DNA from 2 places in the Nostoc sp. TCL26-01 genome. Region 1 is predicted to be linked to the other one. Evidence: riboswitches for the same ligand, from Rfam matches in the RefSeq annotation. Region 1 holds a riboswitch; the other holds the start of a gene.
What was found. A riboswitch is a leader RNA that binds a small molecule or an ion and turns the genes downstream of it on or off. The one in region 1 is predicted to bind cyclic di-AMP.

Region 1 (5,237 bases):
TACACAATTTATATTGAGATAGTCTGTTTTTTTATGGTTGGTTAGGTGAATTTTCTCAGCCTAAAAAACTGAGATAGTTGCTTGTAATATAATTAGTTAATATTGTTCAAGAATTATTTTCTTTATTTAATCGAAAAGCAAGTTCTGTAAAGAGGGATGCTAAATTAGCACGGTCAGTTTTGTCATGACGGATTTCTTGAGTCTCTTTTTCAATTAAACTATTTATTTCTTCATACTTTTGTCTAATCTCATCTTGCAAGTTTTTCGATTGGTTTAGGATTTGCTCACGTAAATTACGTTGATTATTAATAGTTTGTTCGGCAAAATGTACCAGTTTCTTTTCTAGAGATGTATTGATAAATTTATATTCTTCAGTAATTACTTTTAACTCAGATTCGCGCTCTATTTGTTCATTTTTCAAAAGTTCTCCTAAAGCTTCAATTTCTTTTGTTACATATATTTCTACGGCATCTAAACGTTGCTTTGCTTCATCCCGTACATGAGAGAATTCTTTTACCATCCGTTCTTCTAAACGAGTAAACCTCTTTTCCAACTCCCGCATTTGGTTGCCAAAGAGAATATCTCGAATTTTATCTAAGTTATTAATTTCACTTATACTGTTATGAGTTTGCTGTAGATTTATAGCCGAGTTTATACTCCCGTTTTCTATCTCTACTGTGTTATTAGCACTATATTCTTCTGGTAAGTTCATAATTGACAATCCTGATGAATGCTGAATATTGATATTTTGACCCAATATCAGCATTTTAGAGCATGGTATGCAACCATACACTCCTTAAATCATAAGAATATGTAATTTTCTATTGAAATAAATAATATTTCCTATAATGTGCTGTTAGATTAAGAACCTAATCAACACATATAATGCTGAGGTTATTAGCTGTAGGATTGTGATGGGAATGCCATAATGAAGAAAAGTTTTAAAAGAAATCCGTCGTCCATGTTGTTCAGAAATTCCCGCCGCCACAATGTTAGAAGACGCACCGACGAGTGTGCCATTTCCTCCCAAGGTAGCGCCAAACATCATGGCATAAAATAATGGCAATACCTCTGGGGGAAATTGCCCTTGAAAGTCTTGTGCTAAAACTTCGGCTGGTGCTAATCCTACGGTGACGATATATTGTTTCAGTAAAGGAACCATCCCCACCACTAACGGAATATTGGGGACGACGCTAGATAGTATACCCACAAAAAATAATAAAACTAGAGAACCTAAAATAATATTTTTACCAAGAACAACTGATAATATTCCTGACAGACTACTAATTATCCCTGTTTTCTCTAAGCCGCCAATCAACACAAAGATACTCATAAAAAATATCAATGTACTCCAATCTACATCACGTAAAATATTGTTGACTGAATCAATTTTACTTTGATGAGATAGCAATAAAGCCAAGGCTGCACCTAACAAAGCCACCGCAGCTGGGGAAATGGGAAATGGCAAAGATTCACCAATGACAAAAAATAGCAGCACGAAAGCGATGATAAAAGCCCCAAGCGTTAAAACTCGTGGATGATTAATTTGGGGATGTGGCAATTCTTCGAGATTTTCTAGTTTGGTATGCCAAATTTTGCGGAATAAAAATGGTAGCGTCGCTGTGACTGTCACCACAGCAATAACACCGCCTAAACTTAATTTTTGGAGATACTCTATAAAACTGATGTTAACAGCATCACCGACAATAAAAGTAGCAGGATCACCAACTAATGTTAATAGCCCGGCGCTATTGGCAACAAACACCATTAAGATTAATAAAGGAACAAAATTTACTCCTACTTCCTGTGCCATTGGGGGAATTAGTGGTGCTAATAACATTACAGTAGTGGCGTTGGGTAAAACTGCACAAATGGGAGTTACAAGAGCGACAATACCCAGTAGTAGACGTTTACCATCACCTTTAGCAAGTAGGACTATTTGAGTGGCGATATAATCAAATATTTTGGTAGGCTCAAATGCTCTGACTAACACCATTACACCAAAGAATAGACCTATTGTACCGTGACTATTACCGATGTAACCAACAGCCTCCTGCAAAGTCATGACGTTGGTAAATACTAGTAATAATGCTCCCAGTAAAGCAGCAACGGTGAGATGTACCCATTCTGTCATGACTAAGATGATCACCCCGATAAATGCGATCGCACTCAGAATCGCTTGCCAATTTTCCACACTAACCTCTCACAATTTGTTTGGTTGCATAATAGCGAAAAAAACCACCTAAGTATAGGTGGCTGAATTTGCACATTTTATTTCAGAAGAATAATTTCTGAAATCCTATATGTGGTTTATTCATCTATGCAATTGGGAATACCGATGACGGCACAAGGGAAATTAGCACCAAAGGCTGCAATGAGAGGATGATACACAGATTGACATCCTAAAAATAGGATATCAGCAGATTCCGATTCTGCCACTTTTTTCAGTTCTGTACTCACACAGCCAAACCGCAAATGAGATTTGAAAGAACCTTGCCATTCTTCAGCTAAACTGCGTGCTTGCCAAAGAATTCTATCTGCTTCTTGCAGAGGTGTGATTGTTTCTGTTTGGAGATATGACTTTATTCTTGCTAGTTTTGATGGAGTTAAAACAGATGTGATAGACTTAGTGACTTCGCTAACTTGACACTCCAGTGTCGGTAAGCGTTTGGTAAAATGCAAAACGTTAGAATAATCAGGCTGTGACGCTTCTTCTACTACATAAACAGCTTGGACTGTCACTTGTTCATTTGTAGCTAGTCTTGTTTGATGGGCAATCCAAAATGCGATATCAAGTGCAGTATGACTGTTAGGAGAAGCATCATAACCAACAATTAAGTTAATTGACGTTGTTGTTTGCACCTTTTTTGTTAACAGTTTTCTTGGTTCTGGTAACAATATCATTTTGTCAATTAAATCATCACGTCCCATCGCGCTTTGTAAGCGGGCTAACATTGGCTTAACTTTCACAGCTTTAACTTCTCCTAAGCTTAACGAACAATCAATGAGAAGCAGGGTAGAGACGGACAATCATATCCGCAAGGAAACCCCAATAACAACTGGTATGCAAGCCAAAGTCTTGGGGGTTCCTTCCATTGCCGACGGAGTTAGCTGACGGGCTAAGACTGGAAGGTGTCTCTCTTGTTGAGTGCTGTTAGCGGTAGCGCGGCGTTTAGCCGGTGATGAGTTTTGAGTAATGAGTGAAACTTAAATCTCTACTCTCAGCAAGATGCGCCCCATAATTTGGTTCCTCCGTTTCAAACTCATCAAAATTGAATTTGAATTAGGCTACCCACTAAAAGAAATCATAGTCTATTTTACTCTTCTTGGGTAAAATATTTGTCGAGGAAATTGAGGGCGTGGTTGCGAAGTTCAAAATATTCTTTGGTGTTTCGCATTGCCGATCTATCACGTGGATGAGGAAATGGTACTTCTAATATTTCTCCAATATTAGCAGCTGGCCCATTAGTCATTAAAACGATGCGATCGCTCATATAAATCGCTTCATCGACATCGTGGGTAATCATCATTACTGCTTGGCGATGATTTTCCCAAATATCTAATACTTGCCTTTGCAATTTACCTCTTGTTAAAGCATCCAATGCGCCAAAAGGTTCATCCATCAGCAGCATTTTTGGACGAATTGCTAAGGCTCTAGCAATGCCTACTCTTTGTTTCATACCTCCAGAAATTTCATCAGGATATTTATCTGCTGCCGCCGTCAAGTTTACCATCGCCAAGTGTTCGTTCACAATGCTAATTTTTTCGGAACGTTTAGCATTTTTTAACACTTCATCTACAGCGAGACGGATATTTTCTCTGACAGTTAACCAAGGTAATAGGGAATAGTTTTGAAATACCATCATCCTTTCAGCTCCTGGTTGACGGATTTCTTTCCCATCTAACTTTACTGAGCCGGAGGTAGCTTTTTCTAAACCCGCTACAATTTTTAACAAAGTTGATTTACCGCAGCCAGAATGCCCAATCACAGAAATAAACTCGTCTTCACCAATTGTTAAATTCACACCATCTAAAACCACGAAGTTACTTTTATCTGGTGTGGGATAAGACTTGACTAAATTTTCAATTTCTAAAAAGTTATGGCGGGACATGACTTTTTGTTGAGTATCTACTACTAACGGTGTATATTCCATATCAAATGCTCCTAAAAAATTAGCACTATTAACTAAAGGATTTAGAGGTGTAGAAGCAAGATGATTTTTGAGGAAAAATACTAGCTTATAGCCTCTAAACCCTATTTTCAAGACAAGAAAAAACGAGTAGGAGCATTAGCCCTAATGGCGAAACTATTGAGATAACCAACGGGATCACTAGGATCAAAACCTTTATTATCTATAAATACTTCGGCAGGCTCAACTTTGTAATCATCCTTGGGACACTCAATGCCCATTTCTGAGGCTATCTCTCGATATAAATCTGTTCTCCAGCCTTTTTCGGCTAGTTGATTGGCATTTTTAGGGAATTCCTTAATCTGTCCCCAACGGGCGGCTTGAGTCATTAACCACAGACTCCTGGATCTCCATAAAAATGTTGAGTGTTCGGCTGGTTGTTTAGGTAAGGTGTCGGGAATATCATAGAAAATTGTCGTATCTGCTGCCGTGATGGTGCGATCTTTGCCATCAAATCCTCCGTAGTTGTATGCACCAATAATTCCTGGGGCTGTCAACTTGGTGAGGGGTGCGCCTAGTTTTTTGGGTTTTGCACCTGTAAATGAACGGTCGGTGAGTAATTCAGCAACTTCTTGGCGATTTTCGGGTTTGCTACAATACTGACAGGCTTCGATCATGGCTTTCACCAAGGAACGATAGGTTTTGGGATATTTTTCTATGAAGGATTCCATAACACCCAACAATCTATCTGGATGTCCTAGCCAAACTTCTTTACCTTGAGCGAAGGTAAAACCAATATTTTCGTTACCTGTAATAGCTCTAGTATTCCACGGTTCGGCTACCATGTATGCTTGCATTGCGCCAATGCGTACGTTAGTTACCATCTGGGGTGGTGAGACAATAATGACGCGGAACTCTTTTAGAGGATCGACACCAGCCGCCGCCGATATATAACGCACAAAGTATTCGTAAATTGCCGAACTCAACACCACAGCCCAGACTTTGTTTTCTGGTGACTGCTTGTCAAAGTATCCGCGAAAATCCTTACCAAAAGCTTCTAACGCACCTTCGCCATATTTTTCTTGGTATTCGTACCAGGGACGTAAG
Region 2 (5,237 bases), 450 kb from region 1:
CTAAATGCAGCAGAAACAGAGATTTTTCAAACAGAGATTGCTAAATTTGAACCTGTTAAACAAGAGGTAGTTATGGAAATTGTGACAAGCTGGCAATTACAAGGAAGAGAAGAAGGAAGAGAAGAAGGAAGAGTCGAAGGAAGAGAAGAAGGAAGAGAAGAAGGAAGAGAAGAAGGAAGACTACAAATAGTTATGCGACTGCTTAACAGGAAACTTGGTGCGGTTAGTCCTGAGTTAGGAGAAAGGATTGGGAAATTATCGCCGACTCAGGTGGAAGATTTAGCTGATGCTTTGTTAGATTTTACGAATGCAGGTGATTTAGTAGCTTGGTTGAATAGTCATGAAGAATCAGCATAAATATAACTGAATATCAAGCAAAATATTGAAAAGCGATGGGCTACGCCCGACCGGAGGTCATCGCCTCCGGTAATCTATCTCTAACGCACTTCCCCGATAAAAGCGATCGCTTTTGTGATGATGCACCCACTTACTTATTTTGAGATGGCGCAAAATATAGAAAAGCCTCAAAATCTATATTTACAGGATCGTTATCTGTATTACCACTACTTTGATTAGTGGCGATTCCAGAAGCCAGAGCTTGGCGATCAAATAATTGGCGTGCAGTAGCGTCGGGATTGCTACCACGTTTGAGGGTGAATAATAAATTCTTATTTGTGCAAGTAGCGTTTTTTTCCGCAGTGGCGCACACAACAGGTAGTCTGTTGAGAATACCTGTTTTGATAAATCTCAGAGTCCCGTTATCATAATTTCTCTGAAATCTGTAAGATACCTGCTGACATCGTTTCTCCGGTGATAAACCCGAAAAATAACTAGAAACCCAATAAACTAGCGGTATTTTCCGGTTATCTTGGGTGAAAACAAAGGTTGTGGGTACAGATGCTCCCTGATATTGGCTCTTATCGCAAACAAAGGTAGGACTTCCCCCGTAGCTTGGTTGATTGAGCATAGTTGCTGTAACAAAGGTAGTTAGCACCCCCACACCAAAAACTCTCGTACCCCATGTTAAGACTTGACTAGATGTCTCCAGGTTCATAAATACAACTTAATTAAGACAAAGTAAATACGCCAAGCTACAAACGCAAACCGATATATTTCGGATTATCTTTTTCATATATGTTCTGAAATTACCATATTTATCTAGATTTTCAGCAAAACTAGGGGGTTGAAGTCTGCTAATTCTGTTAAATTTATCACTATCATGATTGATAAGTGTAACAGTATGTGTAGGGTGAGTTTAGACAAAGCAATCACACCGAACAATTAAACATAGCGGCGATGACTCACCATATTTTAAAAGCTACCAAGTCAACTGTACATTTAGGAGGTTTTTCTCATCTCCTAGAACCATCACTGACTGTAGATTCAGGTGACACAATTGATGTAGAAACATACACTGGTTACTACATTTACGACAAAGCACCAAGAGAGTTTCTCACCCCAGAATTTCTGGATATCTGCCAAAATCTACCTCCAGAAAGAAAAATTGCGGCTGGGCCACATTTACTAACCGGGCCAATTTATGTAAGGGACGCAGAACCAGGGGATGTTGTAGAGGTAAGATTAGAAGCGATCGCTCCTAGTTTACCCATAGGATTTAATGCTATTCGCTCAGGTTGGGGAGCTTTACCTCATCAATTTACTCAACCCGCTTTGCGATTTATCACTCTCGATTTAGTCAACCAACTGACTGAATTTCCTGTGAATAGCGGCATTAAAATTCCTCTCAAGCCTTTTTTTGGTATTCTGGGAGTTGCCACCCCAGAAAATGCTCGTTCATCCGTTCCCCCTGGCAATTATGGTGGTAACATTGATAACCGTGAACTCCAAGCAGGCTCTAGAATATTTTTGCCTGTTTTTGTCCCAGGTGCATTATTTTCTATTGGTGATGGACATTCAGCTCAAGGAGATGGAGAAGTGAATGTTACAGCCATTGAAACTTCTATGAATGGTCGGATTCAGTTAAAACTCCGCAAAGATTTGCATTTTGTCACACCCATTGCCGACACAGCAACTGATATTATCACAATGGGTTTTGCCCCAACTTTAGATGCGGCTTTAGAACTGGCACTCCAAAACATGATTGATTTTTTAACAAAGTTTGCAAATTTGTCCCCAGAAGATGCTTATGTTTTGTGCAGTTTAGCTGTCAATTTTCACATCACGCAAGTTGTCAATAGCCCCCATAAAGGAATTCATGGTTTGCTATCTAAAGCAATTTTGTCATCTAAAATAAGTTTATAGTTAAAGAAAAACTCACAATTTTGTATGTCTAATTTACTCTGGCAACTGTTGTTAATTGGTTTGGTAGCTGGTGTCGCAGGCGGAATGTTTGGTATTGGTGGTGGGGCTATCATGGTTCCAGCAATGGTACTATTAATAGGTCTTGATCAAAAATTTGCCACTGGTACTTCTATCGCTGCGCAAATTTTACCCATTGGACTGTTAGGAGCAGCAGTTTACTATCGCAGTGGCAATATTAATTTTAAATATGCTGTGATTATTGCTGTAGGTTTATTAATTGGTAACTTATTTGGAGCTATGTTTGCTACTCAACCATTTATTACCAGTGAAACCATGAAAAAGCTTTATGGCATATTTTTATTATTAATTGGTTTTAGATATTTGTTAGTACGTTAACAGAACTTACGTATAAAGTATAGTATTGGGAAATACCTGCGCCATTTTTTGTAGGTCGGGTTGAGTGCAGGGAAGCCCAGTACTACGAATTAAGACTTTTTCGATTTGGCGAAGGTATTGAAGAATCTGGTTCCAAATTATATCTTTTTGTTTACCAACTTGTCCAATTTTACCATAACGCGATAACATTGCAGAGAATATTTAAGTTAGTCTGCCTAATCCCACGTTTATCCTGACACCATAGCGTGTATAAGGGTAAACCAGGAACGGAGGAACCAAGTTAGGGGCGTATCTCCCATCAAAGCTCAAGTGTAAAAGATAATTTTTTCACTCTAGGCTTTAAAGCAATTAAGAGAAGGACATCTCTCAGTCCTAGCCCGTCAGCTAACTTCGTAGGCATTGAGAGGAGATTGAACGATCAGCATTTTTACAACTAATGCTTGTCGTCAGTATCCTTGGCTGGTATGTTTGCTCATCGTTTTACCCGCGATACTGGAAACAAAGACTTTACAGTCTGCCAAAAAATATACCTATATGTGTCATAGGTATTAAAGTTTTTGCGTAGCTTAAACGTGCTTACTTGTCAAAACAATTCTGAACAGATTAGGAGGAAAAATGTCTATTCAAAATCGTAATTCTTTTAGTGATGTTAACTTTTTACCAGAGCATAAGTTTAAGTTAATTGGCGAGTATGCAGGTAAAAAACTGTTATTAATTGGTAAAACTAATGGTTATGGTGATCCGATTGTAGCTGCTAGTCACAGTCATGAACCTAACCAAGAAGATTTATATGCCTATGATCTTTATGAGTTGATGAAGTGTAGTCACGAATTAGTGAATATTACCGAAGAAATTTAGGAAATCAAATCATCCAGTAATTTAGCAATATCCTAAATATAGAACTCATATTTGATTTCTAAAAATTAGGTACTGGCGTGTCTAGACTAAAATGTTGCAATGTAAAAGATGGAAAATCAGGGTAATGTCCAACTTAAACATCTTTATCCGATTTTTAAACCCCAAGAAACAGATAGTTCTAATGCAAAACTTTAGCCTTGCCACGCCACTACAAATACTTAATTTTATTCAAAAATCAAATAGGAGTCCTATACAACTTTAATTTATGCAAACAAATATTATAAATTCAGTACGCACACAGTTTTATAATTGGCATAAGTATCGCTGTGCCTATCAAGTTTATCAACCTAAAAACTCTACTCCTGAACCAATCCCTTTACTACTCATTCATCCCATTGGTGTAGGCTTATCAGGAAAATTTTGGCAACGCTTTTGTCATGAATGGTTAAAAGCAGAAGATCAGCGTCTGATTTATGTCCCTGATCTGTTGGGGTGTGGTGCAAGTGATCAACCTCATGTGGCTTATACACCTAAAGATTGGGCAGAACAATTACATTACTTTTTACAAAATGTAGTCAAAAAGCCAGTGATTGTTATAGTCCAAGGCGCTTTGTTCCCGGTAGCGATTGAATTAGTTCAACTGGAATTAAACTTAATTGCTGGGTTGATACTTTCAGGACCACCAACTTGGCCAGTAATCACAAAACCATCATCCAAAAGTCAACAAAAAATCGCTTGGAATATCTTTAATTCTCCTGTTGGTAATGCCTTTTATCGCTATGCACGGACACCAAAATTCCTGCGTTCTTTTTCTACACAGCGCTTGTTTGCTCAAGCAGATACTGTTGATGCAGAATGGCTAGATACTTTAGTTGCAGGTGCGGCAAATATCTCTAGTCGCCACGCTGTATTTTCATTTTTAGCGGGATTTTGGCGACAGGATTATACAAATTTAATCGCAGCTATTAAACAACCCACATTGGTAGTCATGGGTGAATCAGCATCAAGTATCAGTAAAGAAGGTAAAACAGAAACACCTGACGACACTTTAGCTGATTATCTGGCTTGTTTACCACAAGGTCATGGGGTGAAGATACCGGGACGCAATGTTTTACCTTATGAGTCTACCGGGGAATTTGTGCGAGCGATCGCTCCTTTTGTTGCTAAGTTTTGATTACCTTGACTGAATCACTGACTATTGTTGCGGTTTTTTACCTAAATATGACCAGATAACTGTAAATTTTTCTTAAAGTAACCGTAAAATTACACAAGAATTTCTGGTGCGGCAAATTGAGATATTGCTCTAAAAATAACGATACAACCTTGATTGGATATGGGTTTGAGCTATTACGTAAGTAAAATTACAATATATTTTTTTTGTAAATGTATCGTTGTGATACTAGCGCCATAAGTAAATTAACGGTAATCTCCAAAATATGCATTTGAGGTAAACACAGAGTAAAGCTTTACTGATGGCTATAAATGGCTTTACTTAAGGTTTGTGTGCGTGTCTGCCACAAAAATCTTAGGTAAAAGACTTTGTACAAAGCTTCAGAAGCAAGTTATCTGTCAGGCTCAAATTTGGCTCCTGAATGGACAGTTAAGCACAACAAATCAAGATTATTTTATGAAAACATCTCGTATTTTCCAGGCGACACTCACAGCAGCAACTTGCACTTTATCGGCTCTAGCCATATCCACTAGTGCGAATGCTGCTACTC

Region 2: another riboswitch for cyclic di-AMP. It lies ahead of FD725_RS01115 (hypothetical protein); the one in region 1 lies ahead of FD725_RS03045 (universal stress protein).

Annotation. Positions count from the first base shown of each region.
Region 1 covers NZ_CP040297.1:729,078-734,314, forward strand. The annotation lists gene FD725_RS03035 (hypothetical protein) at 107-712, opposite strand; gene FD725_RS03040 (SLC13 family permease) at 857-2,194, opposite strand; gene FD725_RS03045 (universal stress protein) at 2,311-2,955, opposite strand; cyclic di-AMP (ydaO/yuaA leader) riboswitch at 3,085-3,300, opposite strand; gene FD725_RS03050 (ABC transporter ATP-binding protein) at 3,318-4,154, opposite strand; gene FD725_RS03055 (ABC transporter substrate-binding protein) at 4,262-5,237, opposite strand, start outside.
Region 2 covers NZ_CP040297.1:277,330-282,566, reverse strand. The annotation lists gene FD725_RS01140 (DUF4351 domain-containing protein) at 1-357, shown strand, start outside; gene FD725_RS01135 (COP23 domain-containing protein) at 488-1,054, opposite strand; gene FD725_RS01130 (acetamidase/formamidase family protein) at 1,297-2,262, shown strand; gene FD725_RS01125 (sulfite exporter TauE/SafE family protein) at 2,287-2,658, shown strand; gene FD725_RS01120 (hypothetical protein) at 2,665-2,847, opposite strand; cyclic di-AMP (ydaO/yuaA leader) riboswitch at 2,861-3,072, shown strand; gene FD725_RS01115 (hypothetical protein) at 3,274-3,516, shown strand; gene FD725_RS01110 (alpha/beta fold hydrolase) at 3,782-4,690, shown strand; gene FD725_RS01105 (DUF1194 domain-containing protein) at 5,144-5,237, shown strand, end outside.